Regions from separate parts of the Leifsonia sp. Y878 genome, predicted to be linked through region 2. Evidence: predicted binding sites of a transcription regulator. Region 2 holds the regulator's gene; the other holds the start of a gene.

Region 1 (14,352 bases), on a different contig from region 2:
CCCCAGCGGTGCGTCGGATCAGCCAGGCTTGTTGTAGCGAGGGCAGGGTCGGGGGAAGTGTCGAGGTCAGCGTCTGCGTTAGCGCGAGGGTTAGCGCGAGTGTCAGCGTCGGGTGGCACAGCCGTTCCGGTGTCCGCCGCCGGGTGATCCCGCATCCGCTCGAGGAGGGCATCGAGCGCTGCCTCATCGTCGGCCAGTTCCTGGAGCAGCACCCTGAGCTTGTGCTCCGATTTCGTCATCCGCACGCTGTACCCGGTGTGGTACGTGACCTCGATCAGGGGTTCCGTCTCGTTTCGGCGAGAGAACACCGCGGCCTGCAGGCTCGCGAGGTGCGACGCCGGGTCCGGCACCTGCCGTGGAGAGGTCGTGAGCGGATGCGCGGCCCACCAGAGCGCGTCGAGTACGTCATGGCGCCCGGCATACTCGGTGCGTAGCCGAACCAGCAGTTGCGCATTGGCTTGCGCAGCCGACCACAATTCTTCGGCCTCTGATGCCCGCATCACTGAGTGAAAACCGTCCGTTACGGTGAAGATTACTCCGCCTTTTGCATACGAGTAGGAGGCAGAATAGAACATGCCTAACCGACTTGCAGAGGCCATCAGCCCGTACCTGCGTTCGCATGCCGACAATCCGGTCGACTGGTTCGGCTGGGGCGAAGAGGCATTCGCCGAAGCTGCCCGGCGCGACGTTCCGGTGCTCGTCTCCATCGGGTACTCGACCTGTCACTGGTGTCACGTGATGGCCAGGGAATCCTTCAGCGACCCGGCAATTGCCGAGTACTTGAATGACCATTTCGTGAGTATCAAGGTCGACAGGGAAGAGCATCCTGATGTCGATGCCAGCTATCTGGCCGCGGCCAGCGCCTTCACGCCAGAGTTGGGGTGGCCACTCAACGTCTTCGTGACACCACAGGGCAAGGCCTTTTTCGCCGGCACCTATTTCCCGCCGGCGCCATCGTTCGGGCGCCCCTCGTTCCCGCAGGTGCTCGAAGCCGTCACCGAGACCTGGACGAACCAGCGAGTCGCCGTCGAGGCCAGCGCCGATCAGATCGCCGCTGCGATTGCCGATGCGGCCGGCCAGCTGAGCGGATCGACGGAGCCGCTGCCGACTGATACAGAGTTCCAGGCGGCGGTCGACGAACTCATCGCCTACGAAGACCAGACGCATGGTGGATTCGACGGTGCCCCCAAGTTTCCCGTGGCGCCTGCTCTTGGCTTCCTGCTCAGCGCGTCCTCATCGTCGGGAACGGAACTGGCGTTGCGCACGCTGAAGCGAATGGGGGCGTCGCCGCTCCGTGACCCGGTCGAGGGCGGATTCTTCCGCTACGCCGTGCGGGCGGACTGGAGCGAACCGCACTACGAGCGGATGCTCTACGACAACGCGCAGCTGCTCGATCTCTACACTCGCGCCTGGCAACTGACCGGCGAGGAGTGGGCGCGCATCGTCGCGACCGGAATCACGCGCTTCCTGACCGACGTGATGCAGCTGCCGAGCGGCGGTTTCGCCAGCGCACAAGACTCGGAGAGCACGGTCAACGGCCAGCGCACAGAGGGTGGGTACTACTCACTCGAAGCGGATGACCGCGCCGTGGAAACCCCGCCGGCCCTCGACGAGAAAGTGCTCACCGGCTGGAACGGACTGGCGATCGGTGCGCTGGCGCGTGCTGGATTCGTGTTCGGAGACGACACAGCAACATCCGCTGCCCGCTCGACCGCCGACTACCTCATCGCGCACCATCTGCTGGCTGACAGGCAGCTGGTGCGTGCCTCCGTTGGCCAGCGACTCTCTGCGGCGCGGGCGACGCTGGAGGACTACGGCATGTTCGCACGGGGCCTCCTCGAGCTGGCGATGGTGACGGGGCAGTCGCGATACGCCACGATTGCGCGGGACCTTGTTGACAGCACTCTAGGTTCAGCCACCGACACGGGCACCGACGCTGACGCTGCCACGGAAGCTGATGCGGGCACCGGCCCTGGATCGCAGCCGCACGCCGCGGTGTTCGCACCTCCGCATGGCGCCGACCCGATCCTGGTCGGGCAGAGGCTCGCTGTGCAGATCGATCCATCTGAGGGGGCTTACCCGTCTGGCATCAGCGCGCTGGCCGATGCATGCCGGCTGCTCTACGAGCTGACGGAGGAGCAGCGCTACCGGGAGGCCGCAGAGGCCGGCCTCGCAGCGCTGGCCGCGATCGCCCCAGAGCGCCCGCTGGCGTTCGGTGCCGCACTTGGCGTCATGGCGCGGCTGGTCGTTCCTCCCCGGCAGCTCGTGGTGGTGTCTCCGAATGCAGAGGCAGCCAGTGCAGATCCTCGCGGGCTCCTCGGCCACCTGCGCAACCCCGTCGGCCAGACCGGCGCACCGGCATCCGCTAGCGCATCGGCATCGGCTGGCGCATCGGCATCCGCTGCCGTGTCGCTGGCCACGGTCACCGCGGTCATCGTGACCGAAGCCCAGGCGAAAGACTGGGTGGCGGCGGGATTCGAGCTGGTCGCCGGTCGCACCGCTCTCGAGGGGATGCCGACGGCCTATCTGTGCCACAACTTCGTGTGCCGGGTACCGGTCACCGACCCCACTGAGTGGGTGCGCGGGTTGGCGGCGGGGGACGCTGACAGCACAATGGAGAGATGAGCGACGTACAGATTAAGCGGATTTACGACGACCTGAGCCCGGAGGACGGCTGCCGCGTGCTGGTCGATCGACTCTGGCCGCGCGGCGTGCGCAAGGAAGACGCGCACCTTGACGCCTGGGTGAAGGACGTGGCACCCAGTCCTGAGCTCCGCACGTGGTGGAACCACGATCCAGACCGGATGGACGAGTTCGCGACGCGATATAGAGCCGAGCTCACCGAGAACCCGGACAGCGTCGCAGCCGTCGCCGCGCTGGTGGGTCTCATCGCGCAGAACGACGCGGCGAAGCGGCCGACGACGCTGTTGTATGCGGCGCATGATCCACGGGTAAATCACGCCAGGATCCTGGCTGAATTCCTGAACGAATAGATTCGGACTGGCCCCCGAATGGGCCACGAAAAACCACGCTCTCAGAACGTGCATGGAAGCAGCAATCTGCGGCGTAGACTGTGCCAAGCGCCACCATTGATCTTCTGGCGATTTCCACCGGGGGGCTGGGAATCGCAGAACCCCTCGCCCGGCGCCGACGTTCACCATCGAACGCACATTCTTCGGCACAGAACACTGTGCCCTACTCACGTGATTCCACTTCCAGGAGGACCATGGCACCCATCGATCGATCAGACGACATCTCGCCTCAGGGCGACGGCGACGGCTTCCGCAAGGCTGATGCTGCGAGCACTGACACAGCTGCGATCCCGGTACTGTCCCTCAGTCGTGAACCGGAACTTGTGCTGGTGGCAACGGATGCCAGAACTCGCCGGTTCGATCGAGACGATGTCGTCGTGCGGAAGGGTGAGATCACCCTGTCGCAGGGGCATTTCACGCCACACGAGTCGATGGTCAGTGACCTGGTTGCCGTACACGACGCGCTGACGCGTGCCGGCATCGAATTCCTGCTCGTCAGGGGCGACGGCGGCCGGCTGGTCATCGCCGTCAATCGGTCAGCGCGCAAGAAGATCACCCGCGTGCTCGCCGAGGAGTTCGCCAACGAGCCGTTCTACGTGCGTCCGGTCACCATCGAGCCGAACGGTGACACGCACACTGACGACACCGGATCGGCGCTCCTCGCCGACGACGGGCTGCTCACGTACCGTTCAGCCAACGTCTTCCGGGTGTATCGCCCCCGGATCGAGCCGATCGGTCGCCTGCGCTACGGCGCGGACACCGCCTTCCAATTTGAACTGTGGCGCTTTGGCGAAGACGAGATCATCGCCCCCGTCGAGAACGCGCTGATGCGGCTTCGGCTGCCTCGCTCAGAGGCCCGCGAGACCACGATCGACCTGCACGGTCGCACGTGGCGCACCTTCCAGAGCATGTTCGACGACCTCGCCAGCGACGTCAGCTTCGACATCGACCTCGTCTTCTCCTGGGTCGACGGGTCATCCAGCGATTTCCAGCGCGAACGCGCCAAGCGGATGCAGGCATACGTAGTGGGAGAGGGTGACGACTCCGACGCCCGCTTCCGTCAGATCGACGAGCTGAAGTACGCGCTGCGCAGCGTGTACCTGTTCGCGCCGTGGATCCGTCGAATCTTCATCGCGACGGACTCGCCAGCACCGGCATGGCTGGCCGACCACCCGCGGGTCACCATCATGCGCAGTGAAGAGTTCTTCGCCGATCCGAGCGTGCTCCCAACGCACAACTCGCACGCCGTGGAAAGCCAGCTGCACAACATCCCCGGCCTGGCGGAGCACTTCCTCTACTCGAACGACGACATGTTCTTCGGTCGTCCGATCGGGCCAGACCTGTTCTTCTCTCCCGGCGGCATCTCCAAGTTCATCGAAGCGTCAACGCGCATCGGCCTCGGCGAGAACCAGCCGGAGCGCAGTGGCTTTGAAAACGCCGCGCGCGTCAACCGCGCACTGCTGCACGAGCGTTTTGGCAAGGTGACCACCCGGCACCTGGAGCACACGGCAGCTCCCATGCGGAAGAGTGTGATGCGCGAGCTGGAGGCCGAGTTCCCCGAGGACTTCGCCCGCACGGCGGCCAGCCGGTTCAGGTCGTCCACCGACATCTCGGTGACGAACTCGCTGTACCACTACTACGGGCTTATGACCGGGCGCGCGGTCGCGCAGACCCAGGCTCGCTCGCTCTATGTTGAAACGACGCTGAAGCGTGCACTGCACCAGATGGATCGTTTGCGGAAGCGGCGCGACCAGGACATGTTCTGCCTGAACGACGGCAGCTTCCCCGAAATCTCCGACGAGGTGCGCCGCGAGGCCGTCACGAGCTTCCTCGACCGCTACTTCCCATTCCCTGCCCCATGGGAGCATGTGGAACAGTCCAGCGCGAGCGGGTTTGCCGATGGCGTGAGCGCACCTGGCCTGGCCAGTGACGACTCTCGTGGCGCCAGCGAGCCCGCAGTGGGCACCGCGGCCAGCGATTCGACGCCGGTCAGTTCACTGCCGATCAGCGTAATACAGGGATAGGCCGGGTCATCGGCGGTTCCCGGAAAACCGGGACCGATCCGGCCGGCAGGATCTGAATTCCGGATGCCGCCAGTCGACGAGTGCTCTCGTCTGCGTCGATGTAGTCGAGAGCCTCGTAGCTGCCGAGCGGAACCACAGAGTGCAGCACCGTGTCGGGGTACACATGCACCAGGTTGAACGCGCGGCCACCGTCGCGACCGCGGGTGCCTCCAACGGGCACGGTGAGATCCTGGGTGTAGCAGGTGGCGGATGCCACGGACACGGGGATTCCCGCGAAGGTCGCAGTGGACGAGTAGTGGAGATGTCCGGCCAGGATGCTGCGGACATCCGTTCCTCGCAGCACCTGGGCGAGCGGGCCCTGATCGCGCAGTTCGACGGACACCGCCAGGTCGAGCACGCTCGGGATCGGGGGGTGGTGCATGACCAGGATGGAACCGTCGATCGCTGGAACGGCAAGCACGTCATCGAGCCACTCGAGCTGGGCAGGCGTGACCTCGCCGTGGTGCGCGCCAGGAACAGTCGAGTCGAGCGTGATGATGCGCAGGCCGTTGATCTCTGTGACGCTGTCGACGGGGGTTGTCGTCGGACCTTGGTCGAGCAGCCCGGTGCGGAACGCGGCGCGGTCGTCGTGGTTTCCCATCACCCAGATCACCTGGGCGCCGAGGCGTTTGGCAACGGGGTCGACGATCGCTCGTAGTTCGTCGTAGGCGCCTGGCTCGCCGCGATCGGCAAGATCACCGGTGAAGATGATCGCCTCTGGACGGCTCCCCGATGATTCGACAGCGGCGAAGAGTTCAACCAGGTGTCGCGTGCTGTCCACCGTGTTGTAGAGGCGATTGCCCCCTGCAAGAAGGTGCGTATCACTGAGGTGGATGAGAAAGTGGTCCGGCCTGGGGTATTCGGCCGTTCGCATGCTCACGAAGATTCCATTCGTTGTCACGTGCACACTCTGCGCGGATGCACTAACGGTACTGCCGATATTCGAACACGGGTAGTTGAACATCCGGTGTACGCCACGCGCAGTGCGCCTGTACGCCTGCTGCACTGTGTGCGTCACGCGAAGGCGCACTGTGTGTCTGTCTGACAATGTCAGATCGACACACAGTGCGCTTTCGCGGTGCTGGCAAAGCGGTGCCGGCTACTCGGCGGACTGCGGCTTGTTCTCGCCGACCGAGAGCGCGCCCTCGCTGCTTGAGGTCGTCACCTTCACCTTGCGTGGCTTCGCCCGTTCGCTGACCGGGATGGTGACGCTCAGTACTCCGTTGGCGTAGCTGGCGCTGATCCGCTCAACATCGACGCCTTCGCCGAGTTGGAGCTGGCGCAGGAAGGATCCGGCCTGGCGCTCGCGCGTGATCCACTTGACGCCCTCGTGGTTGGCGAGCGTGCGCTCTGCACGAATGGTGAGGAGCTGACCGTCGACATCGATGTCCACCGAACCAGGATCGATGCCGGGCATGTCGGCGTTCAACAGGTAAACATCGCCGTCGCGGTACAGGTCCATGGGCATCCGGCGCGGCCCAAGTCGGTTGTCGAGCAGTGCGCCCGCGAAACGGTCGATGTCGCGTAGTGGGTCAAAGTTCGCCATTGTCTACTCCCTAGCTCCGGGTCGAGACCCGATTCTCAATCGCATGTCAATAACTTGAGTCGAGGGGACTCAACTATTGACAATTAAACACCGGTGCCGGATGCCTGCCAACGGACACGACGAATTCTCAGTTGGCTTTGAGCGAACGCAAGGCTGCGGCCTGGCCAGCGTCGTCGGACTGCTCGCGCGCCGCCAGAATCTGCTCCACGTTGGCTTCGGCCCACACTCGAATCGCCTGGACGGGTTCGAGCAGTGAGATCCCGAGCGGTGTCAGGGTGTACTCGACGCGCGGGGGAACTTGGGCGAACACTTCCCGGCTGAGCAGGCCGTCGCGCTCCAACGCGCGCAGCGTCTCGGTGAGAACCTTCGGTGTCACGACGCCGATGTCGTTCTTGAGCTGCGAAAAGCGCTTCACCCCCGTGTTCAGCGAGAGCAAGACCTGGAGAGTCCACTTGTCGCCGATGCGACCGAGGATCACGCGGCTCGGACATGACGGCTTGAGGGCGTCGTATGACACGGCGCCTGTGTCATTCGGGATCGCGATGCTATCCAAGGGGTAACCGACTTCCGTTGAAGTATCCAGTATCTAATTCATACTATTGGCGAAAGTGGTCAACAGCACAACGAATCAACACCACAACGACAATCAGAACGGATGCAGGCATGAATATTCTTCTCACCGGTGCCACCGGCTACATCGGCTCGGCGGTTCTTCGACGGCTCCAGCAGAGCGGACACACTGTCACGGCCGTCGTGCGCAGCGACGGGGCAGCCCAAAGAGTCGCGTCCGATGGGGCGACGGCGCTCGTGCACGATGTGACGGATGAGGCGTGGCTGGTCGCCCGCTTGCGTGAGGTCGACGGGGCCATTCACGCTGCAGCCCCCGCGGAGGGCAGCGCCGCAGCGTTTGACGACGCCATCCTGAACGCGGTGATCTCAGCTTTCGGTGGCACCGGAAAACCGTACGTCCACACGGGTGGCATCTGGTCATGGGGCGACAACGCGGCCATCACCGAAGACAGCCCCCTCGATCCGCCAGCACTGACACAGTGGCGAGCTGCACGGGAAGCGCGAGTCCTCGCATCCGCTGTGAGAGCCAGCGTGGTGTCGCCGGCCATCGTCTACGGGAACGGCGGTGGCATCCCGATCAGCATCATCCGCGACGCACCACGCACGCAGAGCGGCGCGCTCACGCTGGTTGGCAACGGAGACCAGCACTGGGCGACAGTGCACGTCGACGACCTCGCCGACCTGTACGTGCGGGCGCTTGAGACATCACCTGGCAACACGCGGTTCGTCGGCGCAAGCGGTGAGAATCCGACGGTGCGGGAACTCGGACGTGCCGTCGTCGGGCCAACGGGCGAGATCGTGCCAGAGAGCGCCGATGCCACCCGCGCGCGGTTGGGAGGCGCGTTCGCCGACGCCCTGTTGCTCGACCAGCAGGCCAGGGGAGACGCGGCCAGGCAACAACTCGGCTGGCGGCCGGCAGCACCATCGCTCATAGCCGAATTGAGCGTGGCCGCGCCGGTGGCTCTCTAGTCGTTCGCCGTCGCGGTGCTGGCTGCCCTAGCCGAAGCACAAAGCACTGCCTAGGCTGTCGGCATGGCTCGCTACGTGCGGTTTGACGAATTCGGTGGCACTGAGGTCTTGCACATCGTGCATGACGATCCGCCGTCGCCTGCGCCAGGAGAAGTGCGCGTGAGCGTTCACTCTGCCGGCCTGAACCCGGTGGACTGGAAGATCTTTCGCGGCGGGCCAACGGCTGCCGCCTATCACGCTGAGCCTCCGTGCGGTAACGGAAATGACTTCGCCGGAGTGATCGATGAGATCGGCACAGGCGTTGTCGATTTCGACCTTGGTGACGAGGTGCTGGGGGGCAAGCGGATGTTCGCCCAGGCCGACTACCTGGTCATCGACGCCGACCAGGTCGTTCGCAAGCCCCCGGCGCTCGGCATGGACGAGGCCGGCGCACTCGATATCGTCGGTAGAACGGCATGGGCGACCGTGCGCTCGCTCGGACTCACCTCCGCCGACACCGTGCTCGTCAGCGCGGCGGCCGGCGGCGTCGGCGTGCTGGCTGCACAACTCGCAAAGCGCACCGGCGCCACCGTCATCGGCACGGCGAGCGAGGCCAACCACGACTTCCTGCGCGGCCTCGGCATCATTCCAGTTGCCTATGGCGAGGGCATGGTCGACCGTATTCGCGCCGTCGCGCCGCACGTCACGGCGGCCCTCGACAACAACGGCCCTTCCAGCATCGACGCGGCACTCAAGCTCGGCGTGCCAGGGCACCGCATCAACACCATCGCTGCGCGTGGCCATCGAACGGATGCTGGAATCCAGGGTGTCGGCGGCGCACAGGCCGGCGTGAGCGAACTGGAGAAGGTGGCGGAACTCATCGCGGCGGGCGATCTCGTATTCCCCATCGACAGCGTCTATCCGTTAGAACGCGTGAAAGATGCGTACGCGCACCTGATCGGCGGACATTTGCGGGGCAAGGTCGTTCTGGGCTTGGTCTGACTGGGCCTGGTCTGACTGGGCCTGGTCTGGGCCGCCGCTGGAGGCTGGTGGCTCGATCACCGATTTCGGTGTGCAAAGGTTGAAGGGTGCGCCAGAACCAGACGAACTCGCCGGGACGTTACCTGGTCGCCGCCGTTTGCCTCGTTGCCGCTTTCATCGTGCTCTACGTCTATTTCGTGCGCACGGAGGCCGGGCAGCTCATCGACCAGCTCGCCTACAACGGCGCTGATTTCGGCTGGCGCAGCGTCACCCCGTTCACGCGGCGCATTCTCGATGCGCTGCCGGCAATTTCGGGCATCGTCGGCTTCGTGCTCACCATCGTTATTGCCCTGGTCAGACGCAACTGGATCACCCTGGTCGTCGCGCTTTCTGCGGCTGCAGCGGCTGCCGCCACCACGCAGATCCTGAAGTACGCGATTCTCAGCCGGCCGGACTTCGGTGTTGAGGGCTTCGCCGACAACTCATTCCCTTCGGGGCATACGACGGTTGCCGCGGCATCCGCTCTCGCTGTTTTCCTGGTTTCAAGCGCTCGAACGAGGCCGGCAGTGGCCGGACTCGGCGCCGCCTATACCGTCGTCGCGGGGGTGTCGACGCTGGCCAATCAGTGGCATCGGCCGAGCGACGTGATCGCGGCGCTTCTCGTCGTGGCGTTCTGGGGGTGCGCGGCGGGATTCCTGTTGGCTGTCCTGGTTCCTGGGCGGGCGCCGGTGCGTGCTGCGCGACCAATCGCGTTGCTCATCTGGCTCATCGGGCCGTTCCTGGTGGTCACGGTGATTGCGTTCGTGCTGACGCTGGTCAACTCGGCCAAAGACGACCCGAACACCGTCATCGCGTACATCGGCGGGGTCGCAGCCATCATCGCAGTGGGGTTCTCGCTCGCAGCGATGGCCGTCCGCACGTTCTCGCGCTTGCCCTGACCCCGACCTTTCCGCCGCAGGCCGGTTGCGGGGCAGGTCTACCATCCCGGGAAGTCGCGTGTAACACTGGCCCTATGGTCGTCACGCTCAGAGGGCTGCAGACTGCTGTCCCTCCCACAATTCTCGTGCAGGACCAGGTACGCGACGTGTTCGCCGCGCAGCCTGATCTCAGTCGGCTTGCCCAACGGCTGGTCACCACCTCGTTCAATATGTCGGGTATCGATACCCGGCGAACGGTGATCGAAGAGCTCACGCTCGATGCCCAGGCGGGTGACCATGAGCCGCAGTTCTTCGATCCGGAGACGCGGCGGTTGCTGGTGCCGGGCACCGGCGCGCGCAATGAGCTGTACATCACCGAGGCGACGAAGCTGTTCGTGGAGGCGGGGCGGCTCGCACTCGAGGCGTGCCCCGGCGTGGAGGCCGCCGACATCACGCACGTGGTGACGGTGTCGTGCACGGGCTTCTACGCTCCTGGACCCGACTTCATGCTGGTGCGCGAGCTGGGCCTGAATCCGGCCACCCAGCGCTACCACTTGGGTTTCATGGGCTGCTACGCCTCGATGCCGGCCCTCCGCACAGCCAAGCAGTTCGTCGAGGCCGACCCGAACGCCGTGGTGCTGGTCGTCAGCGCCGAGTTGTGTTCGCTGCACCTTCGCACCTCGAACGATCCAGACACCATCGTCGCCTCGTCGCTGTTCGGCGACGGCGCTGGGGCAGCGATCGTGAGTGGCCGGCATCCGGTTGCGGGGGAGAAGGCGTTCACGCTCGACCATTTCTCGACGGTGATCACGCCGGTCGGTGAGGAGTCGATGGCGTGGAAGATCGGTGATGCCGGCTTCGAAATGGTGTTGAGCTCGTACGTGCCGCACATCATCGACGAACACATCGAGGGTGCGCTCGCGCCGCTGCTCGCCCAGGACGAGGAGCTGTGCGTCTTCGCTGACGCCCTGCGGAACGGCGACGGCGGCCGGGTCGGTGACGACGGCCGGGTCGGTGACGAGGGGCAGAGTGAGCTCGGCGCGAGCCTCGACTCTGGTGCCAGCAGAGCGGATGTCGGCGCGCTGTCCCCGAACGGCGAGGCGACGGCAGACCTGGCGGTCACGGCGCTGCTGCGTGAGGTGCTGGGCGAAACCCCGGGGGCGATTGCGTCCCCTGGCAGCCTGTCAATGGCAGCGGATGCCGATGCCGCGCTCCGCTCTCCCTCGGCCGGCGAGCGGCAGACGGCGACACTGGAACAGCCGTTAGACAGGGCGATCGCGCACTGGGCCATCCACCCAGGCGGACGCAGCATCCTCGACAAGACAGAGGCGAAGCTGGGGCTGAGCGCTGAGCAACTGGTGCCGGCCCGGGAGGTGCTCCGCACCTGGGGAAACATGTCGAGCGCCACCGTGCTGTTCGTGATGAAAGCGATCCTCGAGAGTGACGACACCGTCGAGGGCGATCGCATGTGCGCGATGGCATTCGGCCCGGGGCTGACCGTCGAGAGCGCGTTGATGACCGTCATCGTCGGGTAAGGCGTGCGGGGGATTCCGTCGCTCGGACTGCGGGCCGACGACATCGAAGAGGTCATGGACTCACCGGACTGCGACCCTGAACGGCTGCGGAACACCTACGAGAACTTCCGCTACATCAATGCCGTGCTGTCGGGGTGGCGGCGGATGTACGTGCGCGATATCCGCCCGTCCCTCTCCGCGAATTACCAGAGCACGCTGCTCGACATCGGTACAGGCGGTGGCGATGTGGCGCGGGCGCTGGCCCGCTGGGCGATGCGCGATCGGCTGCGGCTGACCGTCGTCGCCGTTGACCCGGATACCAGGGCGCACGACTTCGCGACCAGCCAGCCCACGATGCCGGGGCTCAGCTTTCGCCGGGAGCTCAGCTCTGACCTGGTGGCGCGGGGTGAACGCTTCGATTTCGTGATCTCGAACCACGTGTTGCACCACCTGAGTGCAGAGCAGTTGGGCGCGTTGATGCTCGACTCAGAGCTGCTCTGCCGCCGACAGGTGCTGCACTCCGACATCGAGCGCAGCCTGTGGGGGTACCTCGGATTCGGGCTCGGCACCTGGCCGCTGTTTCGGAACTCATTTATTCGTGAGGACGGACTCACCTCAATTAGGCGCAGTTACACGGCGCACGAACTGCGCGCGGGACTGCGCGCTGCGGCGGGTGTGGGCGGTGCTGGTGGCGAGCGGGACGGGAGTCGTCTCAGCGGCAGTGGCGGCGGCCGTGGCGGCATCGGGAGTGGCTGGCGCGTGACGCGCGAGGTGCCGTCCCGGCTGGTGCTGCGATGGGCGCCGGACCGCATTGAGCGTGACCCGGAGCGTGGTGCGGAGAACGGCGCAGAGCGTGGCACGGTGGACGTCACGCAGGATGACACGGAGCGTGAGCTGGACAGCACGCAGCACGGCGCGGAGCGTGAGCTGGACAGCGGCGCACCTCATGCGTGACGTCATCATCGTGGGCGGCGGCCCCGTCGGGATGCTGCTGGCCTGCCTGCTGGCTGGGCGTGGCCTCGACATTCAGGTCGTCGAGCAGCGGGAGGCGCCGGCCAGATTGTCGCGGGCGATCGGCATACATCCGCCGTCGCTGGTTGCGTTGCGGGAGGCCGGCGTGCTCGATGAGGTACTGGCCGATGCCGCTCGGATTCGGAACGGCGAGGTCTGGAGCGGCGGTGCACGGCTCGGCGCCCTGTCGTTTGAACGGCTGCCGACGGAGCATCAGTTCGTGGCGTCGTTGCCGCAGCATGTCACAGAGGAGTTGCTGGCTGCCCGGCTCGAGGCGTTGCAGCCCGGTGCGCTGCGCAGGGGAGTGCGTGCGGCGGCGATCAGAACACTGCCAGACCGGGTGGCGGTGACACTTGAGCAGGTGGTGGCGCCTGAGGCGGGGGCGCTTGAGCCGGTGGCCGGGGCTGGTGAGGCATCCGCTGTCGGGGCTGGTGACAGATCTGGTGCCGGAACCGCCGCCGGAGCTGGTCATCGAGCTAGTAACGGAGCCACCGCCGGGGCTGGTATCGGAGGCACCGCTGGAGCCACCGCCGGGGCTGGTACCGGAGTCGCGGCCGGTGACACTGCATCGCACGCGGTGGACACCCTGGAGGCCCGGTTCATCGTCGCAGCGGATGGCGCACGCAGCTCGGTGCGCACCGCGGCCGGCATCCGCTGGCAGGAGTATGGCCGGAGCGAAACGTACCTGATGGCCGATTTTCCGGCGGATGCCGCGTTCGAGTCGGTCGCCGTGCTCTACTTCGAGCGGGGCGGGGTGGTGGAGTCGCTGCCTCTTCCCGGCGGCCGTCGACGGTGGGTGGCGCTCACGGATGGGCTGCAGGCCGGGGCGAGCGCCGCTGAGCTGGCTGGCATCATCCGCTCGCGTACCGGCATCGCGGTACCGCAGACGACGGATGCCCCAAGCGCGTTCACAGCGCGGCAACGGCTGGCCGAGCGGATGGTGTCCGGACGCACGGTGCTGGTGGGGGATGCGGCGCACGAGATCAGTCCGATCGGCGGGCAAGGCATGAACCTGGGCTGGCTCGACGCGGTGGAGTTGGCGCCGGCACTGGAGCAGGGAGTGCGTGAGGATGCCGGCGGGCGCGGTGCTGGTGCTGCTGCGGGCGGCGGTGGTGGCGGCGGCAGTGGTGGTGCAGTCGGTGCGGGCAGTGCGCGTGGTGCGGATGGCGCGGCCGGTGCGGGCAGCATGGGTGCGGGCAGCATGGGTGCGGCCGATGACGTGGCTGCACTCCGGAGTTACGACCGGCATCGGCGGGCCAAGGCGCGAATGGCGATGCGGCAGGCCGGGTTCAATATGGCGATGGGGCGTCCGAGCGACGGTCTGCAGCTGCGGGCGCGCAACGGGCTCGTGCGGATGCTGGCGGTTCCGCCCGCCGACGCTGTGCTGGCCAGGGCCTTCACGATGCGCTGGCTGTGAGGGGCTGAAGCTGGCGCAGGCGCAGGCGCAGGCGCAGGCGCCTTTCCCAGCCCCGGGGTCCGTCACCGCGCCCGTGACCGCGCCCGTTCTGGAGAGTCGCGCCCGCCACAGCGGGCGCATTCAGCCACGACGGGCGCGCTCAACGCGGATGCAGTCCGCGCGACGCCAGCGCTGGCCGCCACGTCCGGTGCGCGCGGTGGCGCCGGGTGCAGAAGAATGGATACGTGACTGTTCCACTGATCGACCTCCTGCGCGCTGACCTGACCGCCGCCAACTATTCCGTGACCGCCCTGACCGGGCTGTGGGGTGTTGAAGCGGATGCCGCGCTCCACCGCAATCAGCGGGTCCCTGCC
Region 2 (14,352 bases):
AGACATAACCACGCACCGGGTCGATGTCGATCGACCTGTTGGACTCGATGAACGGGAACGGGCCGCGCACGATCTGGCCGAAGGTGGCATCCGCAATCGACACGACAACCCAGTTGCGATTCTGCTGGCCGACGTAGAGCAGTTGCTTCGCGTCATCGATGCCCAGGTCACGGATGTTCTCCGGCAGGGTGATCTCGCGCGTCACCGCGTCGGAGTCTGGATCGACTTCGAAGATCTTTCGCGAGTTCTGGTCACCCAGGTACAGCAGGTCTTTACTCTCGGAGTATGCAGAACCGGCCGGGAGCGTGGCGTTGGTCTTGTTGACCGACTCCACACCGCCGATGACGGTGTAGTCGACGGTCTTTGCCGGGGTCTCAGGATCGGTGGTGCCGGGATCCGGGTTCGGGTTGCAGCCCAGGCACGGACCGGCATCGCCCGGCTTGATGACCTGCGGCACCGTGTCGTCAGTCACTGCCTTGCCTGAGGCGTTCTTGACGATGGTCAGCCCGTCATAGTATTCGCCGTCGGCCGTGCGCGACTCGTAGCGCAGCTCGTCTCCCGACACATCGATCAGCTGGTAGAGCTCGATGCCGCCACCGAGCTTCTTGAGGTGTGCGTCGTTCGAGGTCCACAGGCGCGGACCTGCGCCCGAGTACATCTTCGAGCCCACGACAGAGACGGCGTAGACCGGCCCGTTGTAGTTGAGCTCGGAGTTCCAGTCGGCCGGGTTGCCCTGTTCTGCGGCGTTGGTGTTTCCTCTGCCGTAGTTGTGGTCGTGGCCCTGCAGCACGAGGTCGACGTTGTTCGATTCGAACAGCGGCAGCCACGCTTCGCGGATCGCCCGGTTGTTGCGCCCCTCGTCCAGCGAGAAGACGGGGTGGTGGAAGAACACCACCGTCCACTTGTTCGGGTTGTTCTCGAGGGTCGACTTAAGCCAGGCGGTCTGCACGGCGAGCGCGGGGGCATCCGTGATGTTGCTGTTCAGCGAGATGAACCGCACACCCTGGTAGTCGTTGTAATAGACGGTGCCGTCGAGCAGCGCTTCGATCTCGGCAGAACCCGTCGGTCCGTTCTGGGGGTAGGAGAACTGGGCCTGCCACTGCTTCGAGAGCTGTTCACCCTCGTATTCGTGGTTTCCCGCTGCGGCCAGGAAGTTCTGCGTGCCGAAGTTGTAGCCGGCGGCGTCGAAGACTTCACCCCACTGGGTGTCATCGTTGGCGTCGTCGATCAGGTCGCCGGCCTGCAGCACGATGCTCGCGTCAGGGCGATCCCTGAACGCATTGCGGATGACGCGCGAGGCGTCGGACTTGATGCCGTTCTGCACATCGCCCAGGTAGATGAACGAAAAGTCCTCCGCCGTCGCTGCTGCAGTGGTGAAGTGCTGCCACTCGCTGAAGTTGGTGCCGTCACCCACCCGGTACATGTACTGGGTGGCCGCCTTCAGGCCAGTGAAATTCACGCTGTGGAACAGCTCTGAGTAGCCGAGGGATGTCGAGACAGTTTCACTCTTCGACGCATTCACCGTCGAATAGTCGGTGCGATACGGCTCGGCGGTCGCGACCCGGATCTGCGCCTGGGCCGTGGTGACCCCCATGCTGGTGCGCCAGGTCACTGCCTGCGAGTTGGACAGGTCGCCGGCCGGAGTGAGGACTATTCGGTCCGGAATCCGGGATGGAGCGTGTGCGACCGAAGCGGGAACCGTCGCGGCCGAAGCCGGTGCGACATCTCCCAGCACGGGTGTGGCCAGCGCGCCGGCCACCGCCATCGCCGTGAGCACGGCGATGAGTCGGGGTCGTCGGCTGCGCCGTGATGACGGATGCGTCATGGTGAAACGGCCTTTCCTGGAGCTGGACGGTGTGGCTACGGGTAGGGAAACGGTCGCTGCGTTGCCGGGCAGACGGATCATGCGCGGTCACCGGCTGCGGGGCGACGGATGCGACGTGACACGATGAGCGCCATCATTCCCGCGAGCAGGGTGAGCCCGGCGATGGCGAGAGAGACGCCGAACCAGGCGAACCCGGTGCTGGCGAGGTCCCGCACCCCGATGCTTGCCGCACCGACGGGCAGTACGGTGATCGACGCCGTCACCACCACGCCTGACTCGAGTCCACGCGCGATAACCGTGTGCTCACCGGGCGTGATTCCTGCGGGGATGTGGGCGGTGAAACTGAAGTTGCCCGCGTCATCCGCGCTCGGGTAGCCGAGGACCACCGGATCCGAGTGCAGGATGACCTCGATGTCTTCGTTCGCTGCGAAGCCCGATCCCTTCATCTGAAGCGTGCCGCCTGCCGCGATGCCCGTTGCAGAGAGCTGGAGAGGACCTGCTGCCGGAGCGGTCGGGGTCGAGGTGGGGGTTGCCGTCGGGCTCGTGGTTGGGTTTGCCGTCGGAGACGAGGTGGGAGTTGCCGTCGGCTGCGTCGTGGGAGTTGCCGTCGGCACCGTCGTGGGTGGGGTGGTCGGCTCAGGCGTCGTGGGTGGGGTGGTCGTTGGTGGCGTCGTCGGCTCAGGCGTGGTGGGTGGCGTGGTCGGCGTACTTCCTGGCACGACGACATCCGGTCGTGCAGGGGCATTGATCGTTTCCCGCGTCGATCCGGGCCCGGATGCCCGGGCGACGGTCTCATCGGTCACGAGCTTGGCGCCGTCGTCCGACTTGGTGATGGTGAACGCGTCGAACAGCTCGCCCGTCACTTTGTGGCTCTCGACGTGGATCTCGTTCGCCGTCACATCGACCGTCTGGTACATCTGGGTACCGCGGTTCATGCTGCGCAGGTTCGCGCCGTTGGTGATCCAGTTGTTGGTGGCAGGGTCGTCCGGGATGTACATCTTCGGGCCGGCAACGGTGACCATGTACACCGGACCGGTCTGGCTGGTTGCCGGATCAGCACCCGCCGGCAGGTTCTGCTCGTTGGCAAACAGGTTTCCGCGGCCGTATGCATGGTCGTGGCCCTGCAGCACGAGGTCGACGTTGTGTGCCTCAAAAATGGGCAGCCACGCCTCCCTGATGGTCTTGTTGTCGCGGCCAGAGGTCACAGAGAAGACGGGCTGGTGAAAGGAGACGACCGACCACTTATTGGGATTCTCGGCCAGCACTCGGTCGAGCCAGTCTGTCTGTGCCTTCAGGTCGGCCGGGTTGATCTGCGAGGCGTTCAGCGAGATGAAGCGCACGCCCTGGTAGTCGGTGAAGTAGGTGTTTTCGCTGAACTGCGCTTTGATCTGCGGGGTGTCTGCCGGGCCGTTCTCGGGGAACTCGAACTGGGCCTTCCAGTATCTGGTCAGCTGCGGCCCCGGGTAGTACTCGTGGTTGCCCGGCGTTGCCATCACGTTGAGGTAGGCGTTTTCGTAACCGGCTGCGGAGAACCACTCTCCCCACTCGGCATCTGCGACATCGGTGTCGATGAGGTCGCCGAGGTGCACGACTGCCTTCGCGTATGGACGCGCCTCGTACGCCGCCCTGAACGCGCGAGAGGCGTATGACTTCACGTCGTTCTGCGCATCGCCCTGCACCAGGAAGGAGAACGGCGCGATGCCGGCCGCCGCTGACTCGAACTCGAACCACTCGCTCCATGTCTCGCCGTCACCGACTCGGTAGACGTAGCTGGTCGATTCACTCAAGCCGGTGAGTACAGCGGTGTGGTACTTGATCGTGTAGCCCAGGTCGGTGGCGAATTCCGTGGTCGACGTTGCGGTGAACGTTGACGCCGGGGTGATCGGTCCGTCGGTCATCGCGGCGAGCTGTGCCTGCGGAGCCGTTACGTCGGTCGAGGTGCGCCACGACACGTTCTGGCTCGTCGCGGGAGTCGTCGTCGGGGTCAGGATCACCCGGTCTGGGATGGCAGAGGCGAGGTGAATCGTCGCCGGATTGACCGGGGGCGGAGCCAGGCCGCCCGCCGCGTATGCAATGCCACCGCCGACGGAGGTGAGGGCGAGCGCCGCCACAATCCCGCAGGCCAGTACGGCAGTGCGCTTCTGTGGTGATTTCACCATGTTTATCAATCGATCGCCGATCATGCCTCTGAAAGCCCCTTTTGAGTGGTGTGGTTCATGAGTGCGCTTGTCCTGCCGTACACATTCCGGAACCCGATTTCAGGCGCGACAGATCGGCCGACTGAGACGGGAGGAATGAGTGTGCTGCGAAACGCGACGCGAGCGCGCAGTCAGACGCGACAGTTCGGCGGCCGACAAGGTCAAGCTATCGCGACGCTTCATCGCATCCGGGTTGGTTGGCAGGAACTTCAACAGAAGTTCATAGAAGCCCAACAGGATTCAGATCGCCGTTACTGCTCCTGAACGCAGGCGTCACTTCGTGTTTATCTGCGGAATGGGCCGACCCACATCGGGCAAGCCATCGCCTGCGCGCAACTAGTGGATGGAGCACGCAATCCCCTTAGGCTTGCAGCGTGGACCACTCGACGCCAAACGACCGCACAGCCCTGGGGCCCTGCCCATGCTGAGCGCATTCTTCAACGGTATTGGCCTGCTGCTGCGCGGCTTCGGCTTCTGGGGCCGCCGACCACGCGCCATGATGCTCGGCCTCATCCCAGCGGCCATCGTGTTCGCACTGGTGCTGGCCGCGCTGATCGCCCTCGGATTCAACCTGCAGGCGATCGTGGACTGGCTCACTCCCTTCGACGAGAGCTGGCCGCGCCCGTGGCAGAACATTGTCACCACGGCAACCTCGGCCGTGCTTTTCGGTGCGGCCATAGTGCTGTCGGCCGTCACATTCACCGCCCTCACGCTCGCGATCGGCGACCCCTTCTATGAGCGGATCTGGCGCGCGGCCGAAGACGCGGCCGGCGGCCCCATTCCCGAGGAGGGAGCCGGCTTTTGGCGGGCGGTGCGCAGTTCGCTCTGGCTGCTCTGCCTTGGCGTGGTCACCGCGCTCGGGGTCGGGCTCGTCGGGTTCGTGCCGCTCGTCGGCGGAGTGCTCGGGCCCGTCCTTGGCGTCACTCTCTCCGGGCGATTGCTCGCCGTTGAGCTGAGCTCGCGGGCTTTTGAGGCGCGCGGAATACCGAGCGCGACTCAGCGGATGCTGCGCCGCGGCATCCGCTGGCAGTTGCTCGGCTTCGGCGTTGGAACCCAGTTGCTGTTCATGATTCCGTTCGGCGCCGTTTTCAGCATGCCGGCCGCCGTTGCCGGATCGACGTTCCTCGCTCGCCTGGCGCTCGACACCGCACGCGTGGCGGGTGCGACGGCAGTGGGCCAGGCACCAGCAGCGGCGCCGCGCGCCACCCTTCAAGAGCCCCTTCAGGAGCCGCGAAACCTGTAAGGAACGGCTGAGAGCACTCTCAGGGCAAACCCCACATCGTCGGATACCGGCCATGTGCTTTTCACCTCTGGCTCTTAAACTCCACGGTGTGGCCGCTGGTTGCCACAGTCGTCGGCTGAAAGGCACGCTATGTCCGCTTTCTTCGATCGTGTCGACCGAAGGATCAATGGTTCCCTCTCCACGGAGCAGCGCACCTGGCTGCACACGCCGCGCGGTCTTGTCTTCGGATTCACCGCCGTTCATGTTGTCTTCCTGGTTGCCCTGCTGCCGGTCATCCTCACCGGGCACGAACTCGGCGACCTGGTGCTCTACCGAACCTGGGCCGAACAGGGCCTGAACCTTGGCGTCTGGCAAGGCATCAACACGGAGTGGGTGTATCCCATCGGGGCGCTGGTTCCCATCGTCTTTGCGGCACTCGGCGGGCCGTACCTGTACCAACTGCTCTGGTTTCTGCTCACGACGGCGCTGAATGCCGTCGCCGTCGCCGCGCTCACGAATTGGGGGCGCAGCGTCCGCGGCTACACGGCGGCCTGGTGGTGGCTGGGCTTCACCTTCGTGCTCAGCCCGGTCGGCCTGCTTCGACTGGAAGGCCTCACCGCCCCGCTCGTCATCCTGGCCCTGGTCCTCGTGGCCAGGCGCCCTGTCGTGGCCAGCGTGATTCTCACCATCGCCACCTGGATCAAGGTATGGCCGGCGGCCGTCATCCTCGCCGTCGTCGTCGCGTCGAAGCACCGCCTCACGGTCATTGCGACCGCGATCGCCGTCACCATCCCGATTGTCGGGTTTGTGTGGGCGGCAGGCGGCATCCGTTTCATTGCCGGCTTCGTCACGATGCAGTCCGGCCGTTCGCTGCAGCTGGAAGCGCCCATCGCCACGCCGTGGGTGTGGCTGGCCGCCTTCGGGCAGCGGGACACGTATATCTATCAGAACTACGCCATGGCGACGCGGGAGATCGCGGGGCCAGGAGCGAATGCCGTCGCGGCCGCCATGACGCCACTCATGTTCGTTGCGATCGCCGGGATCTTCGTGCTCATGGTGCTGGCCGCCAGGCGCACGGCCGCGCGGTCTGAGCTGCTGCTGCTCGGTGCCCTCGCGCTCTCGGGGGCCTTCGTCGTGTTCAACAAGGTCGGGTCGCCGCAGTACATGCTCTGGATTGCGCCGATCGTCGCCGTCGGCATCACCCAGAACTGGCGCCGCTGGCGCACCCCCGCCTACCTCATGTTGGCGATTGGCGTGCTGACCACGCTCATCTTCCCCGTCTTCTACCTGCCGTTGGTCGACGGCGACCCCTTCGCGGTGGTGCTGCTCACGGTGCGGAACGCACTTCTGGTCGCCGTCTTCGCCTGGTCGGTCGGCAAGATCTGGCAGCTGATCACGGCTTCCACACCCACATCCGCACCGGTGATGGCGCAGCAATCACCGCAGATGACTAGGCGCGCTTCGACACCGTGACGGTGAACTTCGTGTTGCGGCCCACCTGCTGCGTCGGCCCAACGATGCGCGTGAGCGGTGACCGATAGCCGAGATGGCTGTTCCACACGGTCCACAGTTCGCCCCCTGGCCGCAGCACCCTGGCCGCGTCCTCAAACAGCTTGAGCGCAATGCCGGCGTGCACCGACGAGCCAATGTGAAACGGCGGATTCAGCACGATCAAGTCAGCGGATGCGTCAGGCTGGCTACTCAGCGCGTCATCCTGCACGACCTCCACGCGCTCAGACACACCGTTCGCCGCAGCGGTCGCCTGTGCCGACAGCACGGCGGCTGCCGACTGGTCGCTGGCGATCACGTGAACGTCAGGACGTGCCCGCGCAATGGACACGGCCAAGACGCCGGTTCCGCAGCCGAGATCGATGACGGATGCCGCATCGGACGTCATCCGGTCGATGAACTCGAGCAGGTAGCGGGTTCCAATGTCGATAGACGTGCCGGCGAAGGCGGCGCCGTGCGCGCAGACCGTGAGGTCGAGGTCGGCGTGGTACTCGCGGTGCGGCCACGCGGAGGGGGCGGCGGTGGCATCAGAGGTGTTGGCGGCGGGGCTCAGCGGGTCACTCGCGATGAGCACGCGGGACTTCTGCCTGGCCAGCGACGCCGTGACGCTGCCGAAATGCCGGGCAAGCACGGTGTTCATGGCGGGGGTCATGTGCTTGAGGCGTCCGCCGGCGAAGACACGCACGTCTGGAGCGGCGAACCTGGCGATCGATTCGGCGATCTCGTCGAGCGCCCCCAGGCTGCGCGGCAGCTGGAGCAGCACGACGCGGGCGCCTGCGAGCAGGGCGGCGTCCAGTGGGAGCGAGCGGTAGGCATCCGTCAGCCCTGCAGCAGCGGCGTTGGCGGCGAGGGCGCGTTCGCCCGACATGCCGTCCTGGTGCACCCGGATTCCGGTTGCGCCATGCAGCGCTGCGGCACCAAGCGTGAGCGCGCCGTAGTGGTCTTCGAGCACCACGACCTCGTCAGGGGCGACCGCCTCCAGTGCGGCGGCGGCCTCATCGAGGATCAGTCGGTCGCTGGCGTCGAACGCAAAGAGGTTGTCGGCTTCGACGTCTGGCCATCGGCGGAGCTGCTCGAACGAGAATTCTGTCACTTACGCAACGGTACCCGAGCCGGGCACCGCCGCGGATGCTGCGAGCGTGCCTCGACACCCGCAGCACCCGCTGCGCGGGTCCAACGCAGCTTTGCGGGTGTTGTAACTACAGCGCGGCTGCGTTCGACCCGCGTGGCTCGATTTCGAGACGCGGCCTCGTTCCTCGGGCGCTCCTCAATCAACGAAAGAGGAGCGAGTTCGCAGATGCTACCTGTGGTCGAGCGGGCGCCAGATCGCCACGGCGTTCGACCGCCGCGTGCGCGTGCCGGCCCGCATTGAGATGACGTCGCCTGCTGAGCCCGCCGCGAACACGCGCCGACCAGGGCGGTTGAGCAGTTCGTCGGCCAATGCCGATTCGAGCTCGCCCACCCTGGCCCGCAGGCCGTTCACTTCGTCTTCCAGGTTGAGAATTCGCCGGATGCCTTCCAGGCTCACGCCCTCGCCACTCAACTGGGCGATCTCGCGCAGTTTCGCGACATCGCGCATGGAGTATCGGCGCGACTTACCGAGCGTGCGGCCTGGGCTCACCAGCCCGATCCGGTCGTACTGGCGCAGGGTCTGCGGATGCATCCCGGCCAGTTCGGCCGCCGTTGAAATCACGAATACCGGCGAATTCTCGTCCACGTCAGCCTCTGGCCCTCGCCAGGAGATCCTCTCGCGGATTCTCCTTCGGCAGAGCCTCGACGAAGGCAGCGAGTTTCTCCTCTGCCTCCTTCGACAGGTGTGATGGCACGGCAACCTGAACCACCGCGAGGAGGTCCCCGGTGCCCTTTGCAGAACTGACACCGCGGCCCTTGACCCGAAGCACCCGACCGCTCGGCGTGCCGGGAGCAACCCGCAACTTCACGGGGTCCCCGCCGAGGGTAGGCACTTCGATGGTCGCGCCGAGTGCAGCCTCAGCGAACGTCACGGGAACGGCCACCCGAAGGTTCAGCCCGTCACGTTCGAACACGGGATGCTTGCGCACATTGACGGTCAAGATGAGGTCTCCGTTCTCGCCGCCATCCGGACTCGGCTGGCCCTTGCCACGCAGCTTGATCTTCTGACCGTCGGCAACGCCAGCCGGAATCTTCACCTTGAGCGGGTGACCATCCTGCGTCTGCAGGGTGATGGTGTCACCCTTGGTCGCCGTAATGAAATCAACCGTTGCGGATGCCACAACATCGCGTCCGCGACTCGGCCCGCCATAGCCACGGAATCCGCCGCTGGCGTTTCCGTAGCCGGGGTTGCCGCCGCCGAACATGCCACCGAGGATGTCGTCAAAACCACCCTGCTGGAACGAATAGCTCTGCCGCCCGCCGGTGCCGCCGCCGAACATTCCGCCGAAGACATCGTCGAAACCGCCCTGCTGGCCGCCACCGCCACCAGGGGCAGTGAAGCGTGCTCCACTGCCCATGGCGCGAACCGCGTCGTATTCCTTGCGCTGTTCTGGATCGGAGAGCACGGAGTGCGCCTCGCTGATCTCTTTGAACTTCGCTTCGGCTGTCGCATCTCCCGAATTGGAGTCCGGGTGATACTTACGCGCGAGCTTGCGGTAGACCTTCTTCAACTCGGCCGGGGTGACGTCTTTCGAGACCCCGAGAACCTTGTAGAAGTCTTTGTCGAACCAGTCCTGGCTAGCCATCGCTCGGCACCTGGACCACGACCTTGGCCGCGCGAAGCAGAGTGGAACCGAGGCGGTAACCCGTCTCAGCGACATCCGCTACGGTCTCAGTGCTTACGTCAGCGCCTGGCAGCTGGAAGATCGCCTCGTGGATGGTGGGGTCGAATGGCTCCCCCACTTCACCGAACGAGGTGAGTCCGAGCTTCTCGACGCTGCTGCGCAACTTCGCGGCGATGGTGGCGAATGCCGAATCGCCCTCGAGGTCACCGTGCTTCTCAGCGCGGTGCAGGTCATCGAGTACCGGCAGCAGTACCTTCACGACGTCGCCTACAATGCGCTCCCGCTCAACCTCACGGTTAGCTTCGGTGCGCTTGCGGTAGTTGGCGTACTCAGCCGTGATGCGCTTGAGGTCGGCAAGGTGCTCGTTCGAGGGATCTGCAGCCTCGATGTTCGCCGCGTCCAGGATGTCCTGAACCGTCAACTCGTCTTCTTCGATCCCGTCGGCCGTCGCCTCGGGGGCGCCAGACTCTGGCGCCCCTTCGGCCAACGACTCATCCACGGGCTCGTTCACGGGCTCGTGCTCGTGCTCATGGCTGTTGTCAGTCATTACTTCTTCGCTTCGTCTTCGTCTTCAACAACTTCGGCGTCAACCACGTCCTCGTCGGAGGAAGCGGATGTCGGCTGCTCGCCTGCATCGCCGGCGGGAGCCGAAGCGCCCTCAGCCTGGCTGGCAGCGTAGATCGCTTCGCCGAGCTTGCCCTGGCTCTCGTTCAGCTTGTCGAACGCGGTCTTGACTGCGTCATCGTCGTCACCGGCGAGCGCCGACTTGAGCGAGTCGACATCAGCCTGGACCTCAGACTTGACGTCTGCGGGCAGCTTGTCGTCGTTGTCCTTGATGAGCTTGTCGATCGAGTACGCGAGCTGCTCGGCGCCGTTCCGAACTTCAGCGGCCTCACGGCGACGCTTGTCTTCTGCAGCGTTCTCTTCACCCTCGCGAACCATGCGCTCGATGTCTTCCTTCGCCAGCGCGGTGCCGCCGGTGATGGTCATCGACTGCTCCTTGCCGGTGCCCTTGTCCTTGGCGGACACGTGCACGATGCCGTTGGCGTCGAGGTCGAAGGTGACCTCGATCTGCGGGATGCCGCGCGGAGCCGGTGCGATACCGGTCAGCTCGAAGGTGCCGAGGTTCTTGTTGTCACGCGTGAATTCGCGCTCACCCTGGAACACCTGGATCGCCACGGACGGCTGGTTGTCATCCGCTGTGGTGAACGTCTCGCTGCGCTTGGTCGGGATGGCCGTGTTGCGCTCGATGAGCTTGGTCATGATGCCGCCCTTGGTCTCGATACCGAGAGACAGCGGGGTGACGTCGATGAGCAGAACGTCCTTGCGCTCGCCCTTCAGCACGCCGGCCTGGAGTGCGGCGCCGACGGCGACGACCTCGTCAGGGTTGACGCCCTTGTTGGGGTCCTGTCCACCGGTCTCCTGCTTCACGAGCTCTGAGACGGCGGGCATACGGGTCGATCCACCAACGAGAACGACGTGTGAGATGTCGCCGACCTTGATGCCGGCTTCACGGATGACGTCCTGGAACGGCTTCTTGGTGCGGTCGAGCAGGTCCTGGGTCATCTGCTCGAACTGTGCGCGCGTGAGCGTCTCGTCGAGGTTGGCGGGGCCGTTCTCGGTGAGCGACAGGTACGGCAGCTGGATGCTGGTCGACATGCTGCTGGAGAGTTCCTTCTTGGCCTGCTCCGCGGCTTCCTTCAAACGCTGCTTGGCGATCTTGTCGTTCGAGACGTCAACGCCGGTGGTTTCCTTGAACTTCTTGATCAGGTAGTCAACGATGCGCTGGTCCCAGTCGTCTCCACCGAGGCGGTTGTCACCGGAGGTGGCGCGAACCTGGATGGTCGAGAAGTCGTCGTCCTTGCCCACTTCGAGGAGGGAGACGTCGAACGTTCCACCACCGAGGTCGAAGACCAGGATGAGCTCGTCTTCCTTGCCCTTGTCGAGGCCGTATGCGAGGGCTGCAGCGGTCGGCTCGTTGATGATGCGCAGAACGTTGAGGCCCGCGATCTCACCGGCTTCCTTGGTGGCCTGGCGCTCAGCGTCGTTGAAGTAAGCGGGAACGGTGATGACGGCATCCGTCACCTTGTCGCCGAGGTACTGCTCAGCGTCGCGCTTCAGCTTGGCGAGGATACGTGCCGAGATCTCCTGCGGGGTGTACTTCTTGTCGTCGATGGCGACGGTCCAGTCGGTGCCCATGTGGCGCTTCACGGAGGAGATGGTGCGGTCGACGTTGGTGACGTTCTGACGCTTGGCGGTCTCGCCAACGAGCACCTCGCCGTCCTTGGTGAATGCGACGACAGACGGGGTGGTGCGAAGGCCTTCGGCGTTCGCGATGACGGTGGGTTCTCCACCCTCAAGAACGGCAACCACCGAGTTGGTGGTTCCGAGGTCGATACCTACTGCACGTGACATATGTGCGTCTCCTTCATTGCTTTCGGTTGTGGTGCTGTATTTCAAACTTGTGCGGCGCTTCAAGACTTGAGCGCTGCTGGCTCAAGTATTCCATCGCGGAGATTTTGTTGTCAAGACGGCCAACTGAAAGTTGAGTGTGAATGGCTCAACTTTGAGCGAATGCCGGTCAGAGGTGTTTTCTGCCGGTTCCTGGTACGGGGGCCAGCGATCGTCCCTATGCTGTGCACATGCAGCGATCTCGAGGCATTCTGACCACGCTCCTTCTCGTTACCGCCACCGCGCTCACGCTCAGCGCGTGCGGTGCGACGCCCGACGTCCCTCCAACGTCGAGTGCCACGGCTCCGTCGCCAGCCCCTGCCAATACCCCTGTGTTCTTGGGCCCTGGCACACCCGTGCCCACCGCGGCTGCGGCGCCCAACTCGGCTGCCGCGCCCACCTGCGACACCGCGCTCGAGCCGGCTGCGTACGACGATTTCGCGGCATCCGGCCTGACGTCGAAGGAGTTCACGCAGTGGTGGAGCACCGACCTGCAGTTCATCCTCGACGACGGCGGCATGGTCTGCCTCTGGGGCAACATGGGCGACGTGATGGTCGTCTTCGGGCAGCTCGCCATGTCTGACGCCGAGTGGGACACCTTCAGGGCCTCGCTCCTCGACACCGGATATGTCAGCGACGACGCGTCATTCCCTGGCTACTTCAATGAGCCGGACACCGATCCGAACTACGTTGACGGTGGCTTCGTGCATCACGATGGCCAGCTGTACTACGCCAGCTTCCCCGACATGCTCGAGTGGGTGCCCGGACTCCCGTCCTGACCCTGCTTCGGCGGGTTTCCGCGGCGCGTTCCTTCGCCTCGTTTCTGCGCCCCGTTCTCCCCATAATTGGGGCCAGTTCTAGCCTGCGCCGCGCTGCGCCGCGCCGCTAGCCTGTGCCTACATATCTAAATAAGGGGACTTCAACGATGTTTGCCGCAGCACGCGCCACGCCTGCCCGTTTCCAGCACACACCAGTCGGACGGACAGCGGCAACCCTTACCGTCACCGCAGCTCTGCTCGCGTTCGGCTTCACCGCTGCCCCTGTGCAGGCCGCGTCGGCCGCCACGACGGTCACCGATGCCGCTGGCCTGATTGCGGCATTCGCCGCGGGCGGAACGGTGACCCTCGGCGACGACATTGACGTTCTCTCGGGTCCCGCTCTCAAGGTCTCCGCCGGGTTGCCGGTGACGCTCGATTTGAACGGTCAGGATTTGACGGCCGTCGGCGGGTTTAACCTGGCCGGGGTCGGAGTGCCTGCTGGTACGGAGTTGGTCATTGTCGACAGCGGAGCCAATGGATCGCTCACCGCCACCGGCGGGGACGACGCCGCAGGAATCGGCGGCGGGCCGTTTGAAGATGGTGGCACTGTCACGATCAACGGCGGAACCGTCACCGCACGAGGAGGAACCGACACCATCGGCCTCCTCTCCGGCGGCGCCGGAATCGGCGGCGGCTTCCTGGGCGAGGGCGGAACCACCACGATCACCGCGGGAACTGTTACCGCACAGGGTGGCGCTTCATCGGCCGGAATCGGCGGCGGCTACAGCGGCAGCGGCGGGACGACCACGATCAGCGGAGGCACCATAACCGCGACGGGCGGAGACCAAGGTGCCGGAATTGGCGGTGGCAACGGTGGAAAGAACGGCGGGATCACAACCATCTCCGGCGGCACCGTCACCGCGCAGGCAGGAATCTACGCCTCCGGAATTGGCGGAGGACAGGGCAGCGTCGGCGTCGGCAACGGCGGCACCGTCACCATCACCGGAGGCGTGGTTACGGCCAACGGCGGGTTGCAGGGTACGGCAATCGGCGGCGGTGCCTTCACTGGTGACGGCGGCGCATTGACCATCGGAAGCGGCGCGCAGGTCACGGTCTCCGCGTCATCCGCTCCCGGCTCGTTCCTGATCGGCGGCGGCGACAGCACAGCTGCATTCGGTTCGCTCTCGAACAACGGAACCCTGACAATCACGCCCGGCAGCACCCTGACCATTCCGGCGGGCACCACCGTGCAGAACTCCGGCACCATCGTGAACAATGGCGCGATCGGCGGGGCAGGGACGATCACCAATACCGGTGCGATCGTCAACACCGGCTCCATCGGCTTGACGGGCAACATCGGCTCCAACAGCTTTGAGCTCACCTTCGACACCACGGGCGGCTCCGGCGCTACGCCAGCGGCCGTCCCTCCGCTGCGCGTATATGCCAGCACGCTTGCCGCGGCCCAGCTCACCCTTCCGACGCTGGCCGCGCCCCTGCACTACGGGTTCAGCTGGTCAACGGATGCTGCGCGCACCACCGCCATGACGCCGACGACGGTCCTGACCCGCGACCTCACCCTGTATGCCACGTGGACCCTCGACCGCCATGTGATCAGCTTCGACGCGCAGGGCGG

What was found. Region 2 encodes HspR, which represses chaperone genes until heat shock. Its sites were predicted from a motif close to AAGTTGAGTCNNNNNGACTCAACTT; they were not measured.
Region 1: the regulator HspR is predicted to act here: its motif matches at 6,693-6,717, upstream of AC25Y4_RS13155 (Hsp20/alpha crystallin family protein).

What each region holds. Positions count from the first base shown of each region.
Region 1 is NZ_JBYHFS010000003.1:416,376-430,727, forward strand. Features, by position in the region: gene AC25Y4_RS13130 (hypothetical protein) at 1-500, opposite strand, end outside; gene AC25Y4_RS13135 (thioredoxin domain-containing protein) at 574-2,625, shown strand; gene AC25Y4_RS13140 (DUF488 domain-containing protein) at 2,622-2,993, shown strand; gene AC25Y4_RS13145 (stealth family protein) at 3,227-5,056, shown strand; gene AC25Y4_RS13150 (phosphodiesterase) at 5,037-5,969, opposite strand; gene AC25Y4_RS13155 (Hsp20/alpha crystallin family protein) at 6,195-6,641, opposite strand; gene AC25Y4_RS13160 (winged helix-turn-helix transcriptional regulator) at 6,769-7,194, opposite strand; gene AC25Y4_RS13165 (NAD-dependent epimerase/dehydratase family protein) at 7,305-8,180, shown strand; gene AC25Y4_RS13170 (NADP-dependent oxidoreductase) at 8,244-9,161, shown strand; gene AC25Y4_RS13175 (phosphatase PAP2 family protein) at 9,248-10,078, shown strand; gene AC25Y4_RS13180 (type III polyketide synthase) at 10,075-11,592, shown strand; gene AC25Y4_RS13185 (methyltransferase domain-containing protein) at 11,596-12,525, shown strand; gene AC25Y4_RS13190 (FAD-dependent oxidoreductase) at 12,461-13,999, shown strand; gene AC25Y4_RS13195 (DUF7059 domain-containing protein) at 14,224-14,352, shown strand, end outside.
Region 2 is NZ_JBYHFS010000004.1:282,274-296,625, reverse strand. Features, by position in the region: gene AC25Y4_RS14690 (metallophosphoesterase) at 1-1,825, opposite strand, end outside; gene AC25Y4_RS14685 (purple acid phosphatase family protein) at 1,903-3,984, opposite strand; gene AC25Y4_RS14680 (EI24 domain-containing protein) at 4,445-5,266, shown strand; gene AC25Y4_RS14675 (glycosyltransferase 87 family protein) at 5,396-6,718, shown strand; gene AC25Y4_RS14670 (class I SAM-dependent methyltransferase) at 6,696-7,847, opposite strand; gene AC25Y4_RS14665 (heat shock protein transcriptional repressor HspR) at 8,055-8,471, opposite strand; gene AC25Y4_RS14660 (DnaJ C-terminal domain-containing protein) at 8,473-9,471, opposite strand; gene AC25Y4_RS14655 (nucleotide exchange factor GrpE) at 9,464-10,057, opposite strand; gene dnaK (molecular chaperone DnaK) at 10,057-11,925, opposite strand; gene AC25Y4_RS14645 (hypothetical protein) at 12,153-12,740, shown strand; gene AC25Y4_RS14640 (InlB B-repeat-containing protein) at 12,887-14,352, shown strand, end outside.